Regions from separate parts of the Streptomyces sp. LZ34 genome, predicted to be linked through region 1. Evidence: riboswitches for the same ligand, from Rfam matches in the RefSeq annotation. Region 1 holds a riboswitch; the other holds the start of a gene.
The links. A riboswitch is a leader RNA that binds a small molecule or an ion and turns the genes downstream of it on or off. The one in region 1 is predicted to bind cobalamin.

Region 2: it holds a riboswitch for cobalamin, as region 1 does, so the genes downstream of both, ACWY4P_RS37880 (prenyltransferase/squalene oxidase repeat-containing protein) here and ACWY4P_RS01420 (ABC transporter substrate-binding protein) in region 1, are expected to answer to the same signal.

Annotation. Positions count from the first base shown of each region.
Region 1 covers NZ_CM132680.1:294,761-301,864, forward strand. The annotation lists partial or broken gene ACWY4P_RS01405 (ABC transporter ATP-binding protein) at 1-830, opposite strand, end outside; partial or broken gene ACWY4P_RS01410 (ABC transporter substrate-binding protein) at 890-1,573, opposite strand; gene metE (5-methyltetrahydropteroyltriglutamate--homocysteine S-methyltransferase) at 1,944-4,268, opposite strand; cobalamin riboswitch at 4,410-4,646, opposite strand; cobalamin riboswitch at 4,778-4,979, shown strand; gene ACWY4P_RS01420 (ABC transporter substrate-binding protein) at 5,048-6,094, shown strand; gene ACWY4P_RS01425 (FecCD family ABC transporter permease) at 6,091-7,104, shown strand, end outside.
Region 2 covers NZ_CM132680.1:8,915,165-8,922,268, reverse strand. The annotation lists gene ACWY4P_RS37890 (TetR/AcrR family transcriptional regulator) at 1-659, shown strand, start outside; gene ACWY4P_RS37885 (DUF5984 family protein) at 631-1,458, opposite strand; cobalamin riboswitch at 1,549-1,674, shown strand; gene ACWY4P_RS37880 (prenyltransferase/squalene oxidase repeat-containing protein) at 1,838-3,163, shown strand; gene ACWY4P_RS37875 (SCO2322 family protein) at 3,163-3,837, shown strand; gene ACWY4P_RS37870 (CbiQ family ECF transporter T component) at 3,834-5,069, shown strand; gene ACWY4P_RS37865 (ABC transporter ATP-binding protein) at 5,066-6,742, shown strand; gene ACWY4P_RS37860 (ECF transporter S component) at 6,739-7,104, shown strand, end outside.

The DNA of each region.
Region 1 (7,104 bases):
TGGAGGTGAAGGCGCGGTCGGGGAGGGCCTGGAGGAGGCCGCGGCTGTAGGGGTGGCGGGGTCCGGGTGTACCGAAGAAGTCGGTGGCGTCGGCCAGTTCGACGATGCGGCCCGCGTACATGACGGCGATCCGGTCGGAGATGCGTTCGGCGGCGGCGAGGTCGTGGGTGATCATCAGCAGGGCCCGTCCGGTGCCGTTCGTGCGGTCGGTGGTGTCGATGTGGCGCCGGAGTTCGTCGACGGTGCGGGCCACCAGGTCACGGTCGAGTCCGGTGGTCGGTTCGTCGGCGAGCAGCAGGGGTGCGTCGCCGACGAGGGCGAGGGCGGTAGCGGCGCGCTGGGCGAGGCCTCCGGAGAGCTCGTGCGGGTGGCGGTCGAGGTGGTCTGCGGGAAAGGCGGCGCGTTCGGCGGCCGTCCGGGCGGCATCGCGCAGGGCCGTGCGGCCCCGAATCCCGGTCAGTGCGGCGACCGTTTCCACCAGCTGGGAGCGGATGGTGCGGACGGGGGGGGAGGTGTGCGGTCGGGCTCTGCGGTATGAGGCCGATCAGGCGGCCCCGTACCGTGCGGGCGAGGGTTCGTTCGTCGGCGGAGAGCAGGTCGAGGTCACCGAGGCGGGCCTCGCCCGCGGTCTGCGCGTTGGCGGGGAGCAGGCCGAGGAGGGCGGAGGCGAGTACGGATTTGCCGCAGTCGCTCTCGCCGATCAGGGCCAGGCACTCGCCGGCCGCCACGTCGAAGTGCGCGTCGGTGACGGCGGCGATGTGGCGCCTTCCCGGCATGAGGAAGCGCACCGACAGCCCGCGTATCGACAGGACGGTGGTTCGCTCGGTCACAGCATCAGCTCCGATCGGCGGCGGGGGTTGATCTGCTCCCGCCAGGCCCCGGCGAGCCCGGCGATGGCGAGGGTCGGGAGGATCGCGCGGTCGCCGGTGACCTTGTTCTCCGTGGGGAGGGTGACGGTGCGGCAGTCGTAGGACCTCGCCTCGTAGGTCCGCCTGTCGTTGTCGTTCTTGAAGGTGGCGGCGAGGTTGGGCGGGAGGATCGCGCCGTCGAGGTCGCCGGAGCGCAGTCGGGTGGCGCGCACGTCGTCGTCCCCGACGATCGCCATGGTGACCTTCTTGACCTTCGGCGCGCCGCCCCAGTAGTCCGGGTTGGCCTTGAAGGTGAGCTTCTCGCCCTTGCTCCAGCCGGCGAGGACGTAGGGGCCGGTGCCCACCGGCTTGGTGTTGAAGGAACCGGTGTTGGGGTCCTGCTTCCCGGCGATGTGCTCGGGGACGATCGGCAGGACCGTGCGCCCGGCGAAGGGCGCGTACGGGTACTTCAGGGTGAAGACGACCTTGTCATCGCCGTCCGCCCGCACATCTTTTATGGCGTCCAGTTCGCTCTTGGTGGTGTTGTTGGTCTTGGTGTCGAGGACGGTCCGGTAGGTGAACACCACGTCGGCGGGGGTCAGCGGCTCGCCGTCGCTGAACTTCACTCCGTCGCGCAGGGTGTAGGTGTACGTGCGGCCGGCGTCGCCGGCCTTGGGAAGCACCGCCGCCACGACGGCGGCGCCTCGTATTCGTCGGGTCGTCATAAGCCTCACACCCTCTTGTTGCACAAGAATTGCTGTTGCATATGCTGGCGCCACGTGGCGCCCCGGCCGCATCTCACCGGGCGGTGGTGAACCGCAATTCGGGGCGCTCGCGCCTCATCCGCCACGAAGGCCAGGTCCAATTCCGGTGGATCCAGTACCAGAGCGCAAAAGCCCAGCAGGCACCCAGCCGCATCGAATGCCGCAAAGACCTGGCGCCGTGCGATGCCGCATCCGCCCACGGAAGTATGGGAGCAGAGCGATGCGCGCCTGCGGGGTGTGAAAGTGGGCAGGAAGTGGCGCGGCCGGCCGTGGGAGCGGGTGTGGCCGGGGCGGAACACCTTCCCAGGAGCCCGCCCCGGCCACGGTGACCTCACAAGGTCACGGAGGGCAGGCCGCTGCGGGCTTCACGGGCCGCCGCCACCAGGTTCTCCAGCGAGGCCCGCACCTCGGGCCACCCGCGGGTCTTCAGGCCGCAGTCGGGGTTCACCCACAGCCGCTCGGCGGGGATGGCCTCAAGTCCCTTGTGCAGCAGGGCCGTCGTCTCCGCCACACCCGGGACACGCGGGGAGTGGATGTCGTAGACACCCGGTCCCGCCGCACGCGGATACCCGTGCTCGGCCAGTTCGCGGGCCACCTGCATATGGGAGCGCGCCGCCTCCAGGCTGATGACATCGGCGTCGAGGTCGTCAATGGCCCGGACGATGTCACCGAACTCTGCGTAGCACATGTGGGTGTGGATCTGGGTGTCCGGCCGCACACCGCTCGTGGTCAGCCGGAACGCCGCGGTGGCCCACGCCAGGTACTCCGGGCGGTCGGCGGCACGCAGCGGCAGCGTCTCGCGCAGGGCGGGCTCGTCGACCTGGATGACGGACGTGCCGACCGCCTCCAGGTCGCCCACCTCGTCGCGCAGGGCGAGGGCGACCTGACGGGCGGTCTCGGCGAGCGGCTGGTCGTCGCGGACGAAGGACCAGGCGAGCATGGTGACCGGGCCGGTGAGCATGCCCTTGACCGGGCGGTCGGTGAGGGACTGGGCGTACGTCGTCCAGCGCGCCGTCATCGGTTCGGGACGGGAGACATCGCCGGCGAGGATCGGCGGGCGGACGTAGCGGGTGCCGTAGGACTGGACCCAGCCGTGCCGGGTGGCGAGGTAGCCGGTGAGCTGTTCGGCGAAGTACTGGACCATGTCGCTTCGTTCGGGCTCGCCGTGCACCAGGACGTCGAGGCCGGCCTTCTCCTGGAAGGAGATCACCTCGCGGATCTCGGCCTCGATCCGCTCCTCGTAGGCGGCCTGGTCGATCCGCCCGGCCCTCAGATCGGCGCGGGCGGCGCGCAGCTCATCGGTCTGTGGGAAGGAGCCGATCGTGGTCGTCGGCAGCGGGGGCAGGCGCAGGTGGGTGCGCTGGGCCGTGGCACGTTCGGCGTATGGCTGGGAGCGGCGGGCGTCGGCGGCGGTGACGGCCGCGGTGCGGGCGCGGACGGCGGGGTCGCGGGTGATGCGGGAGACCGCTCGGGAGGCCAGATCGGCCCGGTTGGCCGCCAGTTCGGCCGCGATGGTGTCCGTGCCCTGGGCCAGGCCGCGGGCCAGGGTGACGATCTCACCGGTCTTCTGCCGGGCGAAGGCCAGCCAGCGCAGGATCTGGGGTTCGATGTCCCGCTCGGCGGCGGCGTCGAGCGGGACGTGCAGCAGGGAGCAGGAGGCGGCGACGTCGACCCGGTCAGCCAGGCCGAGGAGGGTGCCGAGGGTGGACAGCGACTTCTCCAGGTCGTTGCCCCATACGTTGCGGCCGTCCACGACGCCGGCGACGAGGCGCTTGCCGGGCAGGCCGCCGACGGCGGCGAGTGCGTCAAGGTTCGCGGCAGCGGCGCCGGTGAAGTCCACAGCGAGCCCGTCGACAGGGGCCTTGACCAGGACCGGCAGGGCCTCGCCGAGCCGGTCGAAGTAGGAGGCCACCAGCAGCTTCGGGCGGTCGGTGAGGCCGCCGAGGTGGTGGTAGGCGCGGGCTGCGGCGTTCAGTTCGGCCGGGGTGCGGTCCTGGACGAGGGCGGGCTCGTCCAGCTGCGCCCACTGCGCGCCCGCCGCGCGGAGATCGGTGAGGATCTCCGCGTAGACCGGGAGCAGCCGGTCCAGGAGGGTCAGTGGCTCGAAGTCAGCGGCGACGCCGGGGGCCGGCTTGGCGAGCAGCAGATAGGTGACCGGGCCGACCAGGACCGGGCGCGGGGTGTGGCCGAGCGTGAGGGCCTCACGCGCCTCGGCGACCTGTTTGGTCGAGTCGGCCGCGAAGACCGTGTCCGGGCCCACCTCGGGCACGAGATAGTGGTAGTTGGTGTCGAACCACTTGGTCATCTCCAGCGGCGCCGCCTCCTGCGTGCCGCGCGCCATCGCGAAGTAACCGCCCAGGGGGTCGGCCTCGACGGCGGCACGGTGGCGGGCGGGGATCGCACCGACCATGACCGTGGTGTCCAGAACGTGGTCGTAGTACGAGAAGTCGCCGGTCGGCACCTCGTGGATACCGGCATCGGCCAGCTGCCGCCAGGTGGCGCGGCGCAGACCGGCCGCGACCTCACGCAGGCCTTCGGCGGTGACCCGGCCCTTCCAATGGCCCTCGATCGCCTTCTTCAGTTCCCGGTTCGGCCCCTGGCGGGGGTAGCCGTACACGGTGGCCCGGGCTGCCATGGCTGCGGCCTTGGTTGTCACGGAACTCTCCTTCGCGAGCACTCGTTTCGACTTCCCGGGACGGGACGAGGGCGAAGGGATGGCGAAGGCGGCGAGACCCGCTGGGGGTGCTCGACCGTGCCGCCGACCCGCCCTCGAGGTCACCGAGATTCCGTGCGCGCACATCGCACACGGGCAGTGGCAGGTCTTCGGACTCGCAGGCGCGCCTCGTGACGTACGACCTGTCGTACGAGGCACCTACTGGCCGTCGCTTCCCAGACCCGGCTCTCCGGGCCCAGTGCTTGATGACGGCGGTCGTTCCCGCTCACCGCTGCGGGGCAGTCCCGGATTCCCACCGGGTTCCCTCTTGCGACGCGCCTGCCTGGCGGACAGGGCGAACCAGCTGCACCGCCAGCCTATACAGGCGGCGGGCGCGGGGGCGACCCAGTGGACAAGGCGTTCGCCACGCGCGAGCGCGTCCAGGTGCGGATCGCCGCCATGCCAGGGGGGAAGTCAGTGGTGCTCGCGCCGGCAGGGGCGTGAGGCGCGTGTGGTAGCTTGCCGGGGCCAGTCGTACCCATGTACGTACACGTGCGTGCACGGGTCAGGGAATCCGGTGTGAATCCGGAGCTGACGCGCAGCGGTGAGGGCGACGGGCGGGGCATCGGCCACTGGACGGCGATCGCGGTCCGGGAAGGCGCCTCGTTCCGGCTGACCCCGAGCCCGAAGACCTGCTGGCGGCCTCCGACACCGGAAAACGGCCGGGGGAGCACTGTACGACCGGGCTTCGCGCAAGAGCCCTCGACACCGAAGGAAGCTCCGTGCCGCTCGCACGCCCTCTCCGTCATGCCGTCCCGCTCCTGGCAGGTGCCCTGCTGCTGACCGGCTGCGGTGGTTCCTCCGGCCCGTCGGCCGAGGCGAGCCCGGCCAAGGGCAAGTCCGCCGGCTATCCGGTCACTCTCGACAACTGCGGGCAGAAGGTCCACGTCGACGAACCTCCGCAGCGGGCGGTCTCCCTCAACCAGGGTACGACCGAGATCATGCTCTCCCTCGGGCTCGCCGACCGTATGGTGGGTACCGCCACCTGGACGGACCCGGTGGCGAAAGGGCTGGAGAAGGCCAACGCGAAGGTGAAGCGGCTGTCCGACAACGCCCCCTCGTTCGAAAAAGTCCTGGACACCGAACCCGACTTCGTCGCCTCCTCCTTCGCCTCCACACTCGGCAAGGGCGGTGTGGCCCCGCGGAAGGAGTTCGACAAGCTCGGCGTGGCCACCTACCTCTCCCCCTCCGACTGCGTCGGCAAGGACAACAGCGGTGACGGCGATGGTGCGCGCACCGAGCCGCTGACCATGGACGCGGTTTATGGCGAAGTCACCGACCTGGCACGGATCTTCGGCGTGCAGGAGCGCGGCGAGAAGCTCGTCGCCGATCTCAAGGCCCGGGTAAAGAGGGCCACCTCCGGCCTCGACGCCCGGGATGTCACCGTCATGTACTGGTTCGCCAACTCCCAGTCCCCGTACGTGGCGGGCTGCTGCGGCGCCCCCGGCATCATCACCCGCGAACTCGGCGCGAAGAACGCCTTCGACGACACCCACGAGGAGTGGCCCCAGGTCAACTGGGAGACCGTCGCCGACCGCGACCCCGACATCCTCGTCATCGGCGACCTGACCCGCAAGCAGCAGACGGCCGAAACCGCGGCGAAGAAGATCGAGTTCCTGGAGTCCGACCCGGTCACGAGGAGCCTGACCGCGGTGAAGAACAAGCGGTACGTGCTGCTGTCCGGGCAGGCCATGAATCCGACCATCCGGACCGTCGAGGGCATCGAGAAGGTGTCGGCGGCGCTGCGCGAGTACGGCCTCGAGGGATGAGCACCGCCCTGTCCTCGGCCGCGCCGGCAGCGGTGCGCGGTCTGCGCCGCGCGCTGCTGTGGGCGGCCGGTCTCGCGCTGCTGTGCGTCTCCATCGCCGTGGCGATCACCATCGGCCCGGCGGACATCGCGGTCGGTGACGTATGGGCGACGGTGGCGGCCCATCTCGGCTGGGGAAAGGCGGAGTTGACACCCATCCGGGACGGGATCGTGTGGAACCTGCGACTACCGCGCACCCTGCTCGCGGCCGTGTGCGGCGCCGGACTGGCCGTGTGCGGGGCGGTGATGCAGTCCCTGCTGCGCAACCCGCTCGCCGACCCCTTCGTCCTGGGCGTCTCGTCCGGGGCCTCGACCGGCGCGGTCGTGGTCGTCGTGCTCGGCGCGGGAGGCGGGGCAATGTCCGTGTCGGGCGGGGCATTCTTGGGGGCGATTGGCTCCTTCGCGCTGGTGCTGCTGCTCAGCCACACTCTCGGCGGCACCACGGACCGGGTGGTGCTCTCCGGCGTCGCGGCCATGCAGCTGTTCTCCGCGCTCACCTCCTTCGTCGTGATGACGGCGGCCGACGCCGAGACCACCCGCGGGGTGCTGTTCTGGCTGCTCGGCTCGCTCAGCGGGGCCGACTGGACGGATGTGGGGGTGTGCTCGGCGGCGCTGGTGGCGGCGCTGCTGGTGTGCGCCGGGCGCGCCGGACAGCTGGACGCGTTCGCGTTCGGGCAGGAGGCGGCCGCCTCGCTGGGCGTGAACGTGGCCCGCACCCGGCTGGTGCTGCTGTGCGCCACCGCCCTGCTGACGGCCGTCCTGGTCAGCTCGGCCGGGGCGATCGGCTTCGTCGGCCTGGTACTGCCGCACGCCGCCCGCGCGCTCACCGGACCCGGCCATACGCGGCTGCTGCCGGCCACCGCTCTGGCCGGGGCGGTGTTCCTGGTGTGGGTCGACACCCTCGCCCGTACCGTCCTGGACCCGCAGGAGGTGCCGGTGGGCGTGGTGACCTCGCTGATCGGCGTCCCGGCG
Region 2 (7,104 bases), 8.6 Mb from region 1:
CCCGCCGGATCACCGCCGCGGAGGGGGTCGAAGGTCTCACCGTCGCCGCCGTGGCCCGCAGCGTCGGCGTCACCTCCCCCGCGCTCTACCGCTACTTCGAGGGCAGAAACGGGCTCATCCGCGCCGTCTACGACGACGTGATGGCGGAGTTCATGCAGGTGGTCGCGGCGGCGGTGGAACGGCAGGACCCCGACGACATCAGCGCCCGGCTGCACGCCGCCACCCGGGCCGTGTTCGACTGGTCAGTGGCCAACCCTGCGGAGTTCAACCTGCTCATGGGGGCCGGCTATCCGCAGGCGGCCGCCGCGTCCGCCGACGACATCCCGCACGTCATATTGCGCGATCTGGGCGGGATGTACGGGCAGCTCTTCACCCGGCTGTGGCGTGAGCAGCAGCTGGCCCACCCGTCCGACGAGGAGATCGACCCGGTCCTGGCACGGCAGTTGCGGACGTACCGCGAGGCCATGGGCATCGAAGTCCCCATCGGTGTCGCGCTCCTGATGATCACCTGCTGGCGCCAGATCTACGGCATGCTCTGCCTGGCCGTCTACAGCCACATGTCCTACGCCCTGGATGACCCGGTGCCGCTGTTCGAGGACATGATGGACCGACTCCTCGGCATCCTCGGCCTCACCCGCAGTCCTCGCCTGGTGATCTGAGCAGCTCCGCCGCGCCCGTCCGTACGGCGGCCCAGTCGGTGGCGTACTCGTACGCCCGCGCCCGCTCCAGCCACCCCGCCCGGTCCCGGTGCTCGCGGCGCAGCTGCTCCAGGTCGAGCTCGACCCCCGGCGGCGGCCCCGCCGCCTCCAGTTCGCCGATCCGCCGCTCCATCGCCTCCAGCAGCGCGCGGTCGAACTCGGCCACGGCGGCGACGAAGGCGCTGGTCGGCACGGTCACCCGGCCCGTCGCCGGGCCGGCGAACTCGATCTCGTTCTCGGGATCGGATTGATGCGCCCAGCTGACGTTCATGACGTCCCCGGTGGCGTCATCCTCCGTAGCGTCGTCCTCCCCGGCGACGGTCCGCCAGCAGCGGATGTGCGGCTCGACCCGCAGATACCCCGTGTACAGGGTGCGGTCGCCGTGCCACTGCGCCGCGGCCTCGGCCGCGGCCTCGGCCGCGGCCTCCGGGGTCTCCTCCCAGTGCCAGCCGGAGGAGTCGCCGGCCACGAAGCCGGCCAGGTCCTCGGGCACCGGCTCCAGCGCCGCCGGCAGGAGCGCGAGCAGGTCCTCCCACAGCCGGACCACGTAGTAGTCCGCATACGGGTGCGCCGGGCCGCCGCCCCCGCCGCCCCGCAGCGACCGCACCGTGCGCTCGGAGTAGCGCAGCAGCTCATGGTCGCCGAGGTCGATCACGTACCAGCCGTCGGTCAGCCCGAACCAGTGCAGCACGGGGCGCTCGCGCCGCCCCCAGGGCCGCACTTCCTCCAAGGGGGTCAGGCCAAAACGGAACCGGATCATCAGCCCTCCAGCGCCGCGAGCGGTTCCGCATGGTGCGGGGGCCCGACCGCCGTGGTCCGGCCCGGTTCGGCGCCGGATAAAGTATCCGTGAAAACTTCATCCGCGTCCGATCGGGGGAAGCCGGTGAGAATCCGGCGCTGACCCGCAACCGTGAGTACGGGCTGTGTGCCGCAGGGCGTACGAGCCGGAGCACCTGGTCGGGCGCACCACAGGCTCCCGCCGTCGGCCCGTCCGGCGGCGGCACCGTCGAGGTATGCGGAGCTGAGCCCGGTGTCACCGCGTTCGTGCGTCCCCTCGGCGTGCGGGGTGGACGGCCGTGCGTGGCCGCGTACCGATGCCCAGCCACCGCCGAGACCATCGACCGAGAGGCACCGTCGCCATGAACGTACGCCGCAGCGCCACGGCTCTGGCCGCCCTGGCCGCCCTGTGCACGGCCGCCGCCCCCGCCGCGTTCGCCGACACCTCGCCCTCCCCCAAGCCGTCCGGCTCGGCGGCGCTGCCCAAGGGGCTGTACGGCACCAAGGACCCGAAGTTCGACGGGGTGTGGCGGCAGTCACTCGCGCTGCTCGCCCAGGACGCGGTCGGGGTCACCCCGGCGCGGTCGGCCATCGACTGGCTGGCCGGCCAGCAGTGCGAGGACGGCGGCTTCGCCGCGTACCGGGCCGACGCCGCAACGCCCTGCGACCCGAAGAAGGGCGAGTTCACCGACGCGACGGCGGCGGCCGTGCAGGCGCTGGCCGCGGTCGGCGGGCGCAGCGCCACCGTCGAGAAGGGCGTCGGCTGGCTGAAGAAGCACCAGAACGACGACGGCGGCTGGGGCCTGAACCCGGGCAGCCCGAGCGATGCCAACTCCACCTCCGCCGCCGTCGGCGCCTTCGCCGCCACCGGCCAGGACCCGGAGCGGGTGAAGTCCGCCAAGGGCGGCAAGACGCCGTACGACGTGCTGCTGGGCCTTCAGCTGGGGTGTGACGCGAAGGAGGGGCAGCGCGGGGCGTTCGCGTATACGGCGGACAAGGGCGAACCCCGGACGAAAATCGCCAACGACCTGGCGACCGCGGCCGCCGCGCTGGCCACCGAGGGCAAGGGCTTTGTCTTCGAACCGGCCGGCAAGGACGCCGGCAAGGCCCCGAAGCCGCTGGACTGCGGCGCGGGCAAGGGCGGCAGCGGCAAGCCGGACGGGGCGGCCGAGGCCGCGCAGGCCGCCGCCGCGTATCTGTCGGACACCATGGCCGCGCACGGCCGCCACCTGCTGTCCGCCATGCCCGGCGCCAAGGCCCAGCCCGACTTCGGCGGCACGGCGGACGCCATCGTCGCGCTGGCCGCCGGGGAGCACAGCGCGACCGCGGCCAAGCCCCTCCAGTGGCTGCAGAACGAGAAGAACGGCGCGCTGGCGTGGGCGAAGGGCGACCCGGGCGCCCTGGCCAAGCTGGTCCTCGCGGCGCATGCGGCCGGGGCGGATCCGCGCAGCTTCGGCGGCGCCGACCTCGTCCAGCAGCTGAACGCCACCGGCCCGAAGCCGGAGTCGGTCTCCGCGGCCGGGTCGCAGGCCGACTCGGACAAGGACTCGGGCAAGGACGACGGCAAGGACAAGAAGGACGACGACAACGGGGGTGTCGGCGGCGTCTGGTGGACGGTGGGCGTCTTCATGGTGGCCGGCGTCGGCATCGGCTTCCTGCTGAGCGGCCGGAAGAAGCAGCAGCTCTGATGGGTCAACGCGCCGCCCTCGTCTGCGCCGTGCTCATGTCCGCGCTGGTGTCCGCGCTCGCGCTCGGCGCCTCGCCCGCGCAGGCCGCGGGCTACCGCTACTGGTCGTTCTGGCAGCGGGAGCGGGGCGCCAACGGCTGGACGTACGCCACGCAGGGGCCCGCCACGGCCCGGCCGGGCGACGGCGACATGATCGGATTCCGGTTCGCCGTGAGCGAGGACTCGGGCGACGCCACCCAGCCCCGCGACTCGACCGACTTCGGGACGGTCTGCGCGCACACCCCCGCGAAGGGCGGCACCAAACGCGTCGCGGTGGTCCTCGACTTCGGCACGGCCGCCGACGCCCCCGACCACCGCACCCCGCCCGAGCCCCGTACGGAGTGCGCCCGGGTCGGCGAGGACGCGAGCGCCGGGGACGCGCTGGCGGCCGTCGCCGAGCCGCTGCGCTACAGCTCCTCCGCCCTGCTGTGCGCCATCGCCGGCTACCCCGCCACGGGCTGCGGCGAACAGGTCGACGCCACCAGCGGCGGATCCGGCGGCGGCAGCAGCAGCGGGGACGGCGCGCAGGGCGGTGGCGGAGGCGGCCCGTCGGCCGGGCTGATCGGCGGCCTGGCCGCCGTGGTCGCGCTGGGGGCCGCCGCCGTGTGGCAGGCGCGCCGCCACCACCGGCGATGAGCGGCGCCGACCGGGCCGCCGCCGGACACCCGCAGACCGTGCACACCGCGCACACCGCGCGCGGTGCGCTGCACGCCGGGGCCTGGTGGCTGTGGGCGCTCGGGCTGGCCACGGCCGCCTCCCGCACCACCAATCCGCTGCTGCTGGGGCTGCTCGTCGCCGTCGCGGGCTATGTGGTCGCCACGCGCCGCACGGACGCGCCGTGGGCGCGCTCGTACGGCGCGTTCCTCAAGCTGGGGCTTGTGGTGCTGGCCATCCGGCTGTGCTTCGCGGTCCTCCTCGGCTCGCCGATCCCCGGCACACACGTGCTGGTCACGCTCCCCGAAGTTCCGCTCCCCGACTGGGCGCAGGGCGTGCGGATCGGCGGCCGGGTCACCGCCGAGGGGCTGACCTTCGCGCTGTACGACGGGCTGAAGCTGGCCACCCTCCTGGTCTGCGTCGGCGCGGCGAACGCGCTCGCCAACCCCGCCCGGCTGCTCAAGTCCCTGCCCGGCGCGCTGTACGAGGCGGGCGTGACGGTCGTGGTCGCGATGACCTTCGCCCCGAACCTGGTCTCCGACGTCCAGCGGCTGCGCGCCGCCCGCCGGCTGCGCGGCCGCCCCGACCGCGGGGTGCGCGCCCTGCTCCAGGTCGGGCTGCCGGTCCTGGAGGGGGCGCTGGAGCGTTCCGTGGCGCTCGCGGCCGCGATGGACGCGCGCGGCTACGGCCGCACCGCCCACGTCCCGCCCGCCGTCGCCCGCGCGACCGCCGTCCTCACCCTCGGCGGGCTGCTCGGCGTGTGCGCCGGTACGTACGGGCTGCTGGCGGCCCAGGGCGCGGGCTTCGGCCTGCCGGTGCTGCTCGCCGGGCTCGCCGCCGCGCTCGGCGGGCTGTGGCTGGGCGGCCGCCGTTCGGTGCGCAGCCGCTACCGGCCGGACCGGTGGGGCACGCGGGCGTGGCTGGTGTCCGGGTCCGGGGTGGCGGTCGCGGGCCTGATGATCTGGGCGGCCTCGTACGCCCCACAGGCCCTGAACCCGCCCGCCGTCCCGCTCACCGCGCCCGTGCTGCCGCTGTGGCCCGCGGCCGGGGTGCTGGTCGGGCTGCTCCCGGCGTTCGTCGCCCCGGGCCGGGCTCCGGGTCCGGCTCCGGGTCCGGGTCCGGGTCCGGGTTCGCGTCCGGGTCCGGGTTCGCGTCCGGCATCACTCACCACCCAGAAGACCAGCGAGGACACCGGCAAGGAGGCCACGCGGTGATCCGCTTCGAGCAGGTGTCCGTCACCTACGAAGACGCGGCGCGGCCCGCACTCCAGGGCGTGGATCTGACCGTGCCGGAGGGGGAGCTGTGTCTGCTCGTCGGTCCCTCGGGAGTCGGCAAGTCGACTCTCCTGGGCGCCGTCTCCGGCCTGGTGCCGCACTTCACGGGCGGCACGCTGCACGGGCGGGTCACCGTGGCGGGCCGCGACACCCGCACCCACAAGCCGCGCGAACTGGCCGATGTCGTGGGCACGGTGGGCCAGGACCCGCTGGCCCACTTCGTCACGGACACCGTCGAGGACGAACTCGCGTACGGCATGGAGTCGCTGGGCGTCCCCCCGGACACCATGCGCCGCCGGGTCGAGGAGACCCTGGACCTGCTCGGCCTCGCCGCGCTGCGCGACCGGCCCATCGCGACGCTCTCCGGCGGACAGCGGCAGCGGGTCGCCATCGGCTCGGTGCTCACCACGCATCCGCGCGTCCTGGTTCTCGACGAGCCGACGTCGGCGCTGGACCCCGCGGCGGCCGAAGAGGTCCTGGCGGTGCTTCAGCGGCTCGTGCACGACCTCGGCACCACCGTGCTGATGGCCGAACACCGCCTGGAGCGGGTGGTCCAGTACGCCGACCAGCTGATCCTGCTGCCCTCCCCCGGCGCGGCCCCCGTCGTCGGGGACCCGGCCGAGGTGATGGCGGTCTCGCCCGTCCAGCCGCCCGTCGTCGAGCTCGGCCACCTCGCGGGCTGGACCCCCCTCCCGCTGTCCATACGGGACGCCCGCCGCAAGGCGGCGCCGCTGCGGGAGCGGCTGACCCCGCTCGCGCCGACCGGAGTTCAGGGGGGCGGTCCGGCGGGCGAACCCGTCGCCGAGGCGGTGCGGCTGGCCGTACGCCACGGGCGGGTCGAGGCGCTGCGCGGCGTGGACCTGACGGTGCGGCCGGGCGAGACGGTGGCGCTGATGGGCCGCAACGGCGCGGGAAAGTCGACCTTGCTGTCCACGCTGGTCGGGATGCACACGCCCGCCTCCGGTTCGGTACGCGTCGGGGCCGCCGGGCCGGGCGGCCGAGGGGCAGGCGGCGGGAATGCCGGCGGCCGGGGCGTCGTACCGCATCGCACCCGGCCCGCCGAACTGCTGCGCCACGTCGGCCTCGTACCGCAGGAGCCGCGTGACCTGCTCTACGCCGACACCGTCGCCGCGGAGTGCGCGGCGGCCGACCACGACGCGGGCGCGGCCCCGGGCACCTGCCGCGAACTGGTCGGCCGGCTACTGCCCGGCTTGGCGGACTCGGCACACCCCCGCGATCTGTCCGAGGGCCAGCGGCTCGCGCTCGCGCTGTCGGTCGTCCTCACCGCGCGCCCGCCGCTGCTCCTGCTCGACGAGCCGACCCGCGGCCTGGACTACGCGGCGAAGGCGCGCCTGGTCGAGATCCTGCGCGCGCTGGCCGCGGACGGCCATGCGACCGTCCTCGCCACGCACGACGTGGAGCTGGCCGCCGAACTCGCCCACCGGGTGGTGATCCTGGCCGACGGGGAGGTCGTGGCCGACGGCCCGACGGCGGAGGTGGTGGTGTCCTCCCCCGCGTTCGCCCCGCAGGTCGCCAAGGTGCTGGCCCCGCTGCCGTGGCTGACGGTCCGGCAGGTACGGCGGGCCCTGGAGGACCGGGAGCGGGCCACATGAGGCCGGATGGCGACGGCACCGAGCGGAACGGGCCGGATGACACGCCCGCCCTGGGCGGGACGCCCCGCCCAGGTGACACGCCCGCCCTGGGCGGGACGCCCCGCCCAGGTGACACGCCCCACCCAGGCAAAACGCCCCGCCCGGGCTACGCCCCCGGCGCCGCCCGCCGGGTCCGCGCGGTCCGCCTCGGCCCCCGCTCCGTCGCCGCCCTCGCCCTCGTCTCCGCGATCGGTGTCGCCGCCTTCGGCTGGCCGCTGCTGTCCGACTCCGCGTCCGGGCTCGCCCACTCCGCCGACGCGCCCTGGCTCTTCGCCGCGCTGCTGCCGCTGCTGCTGGCCGTCGTCGTGGCGACGATCGCCGAC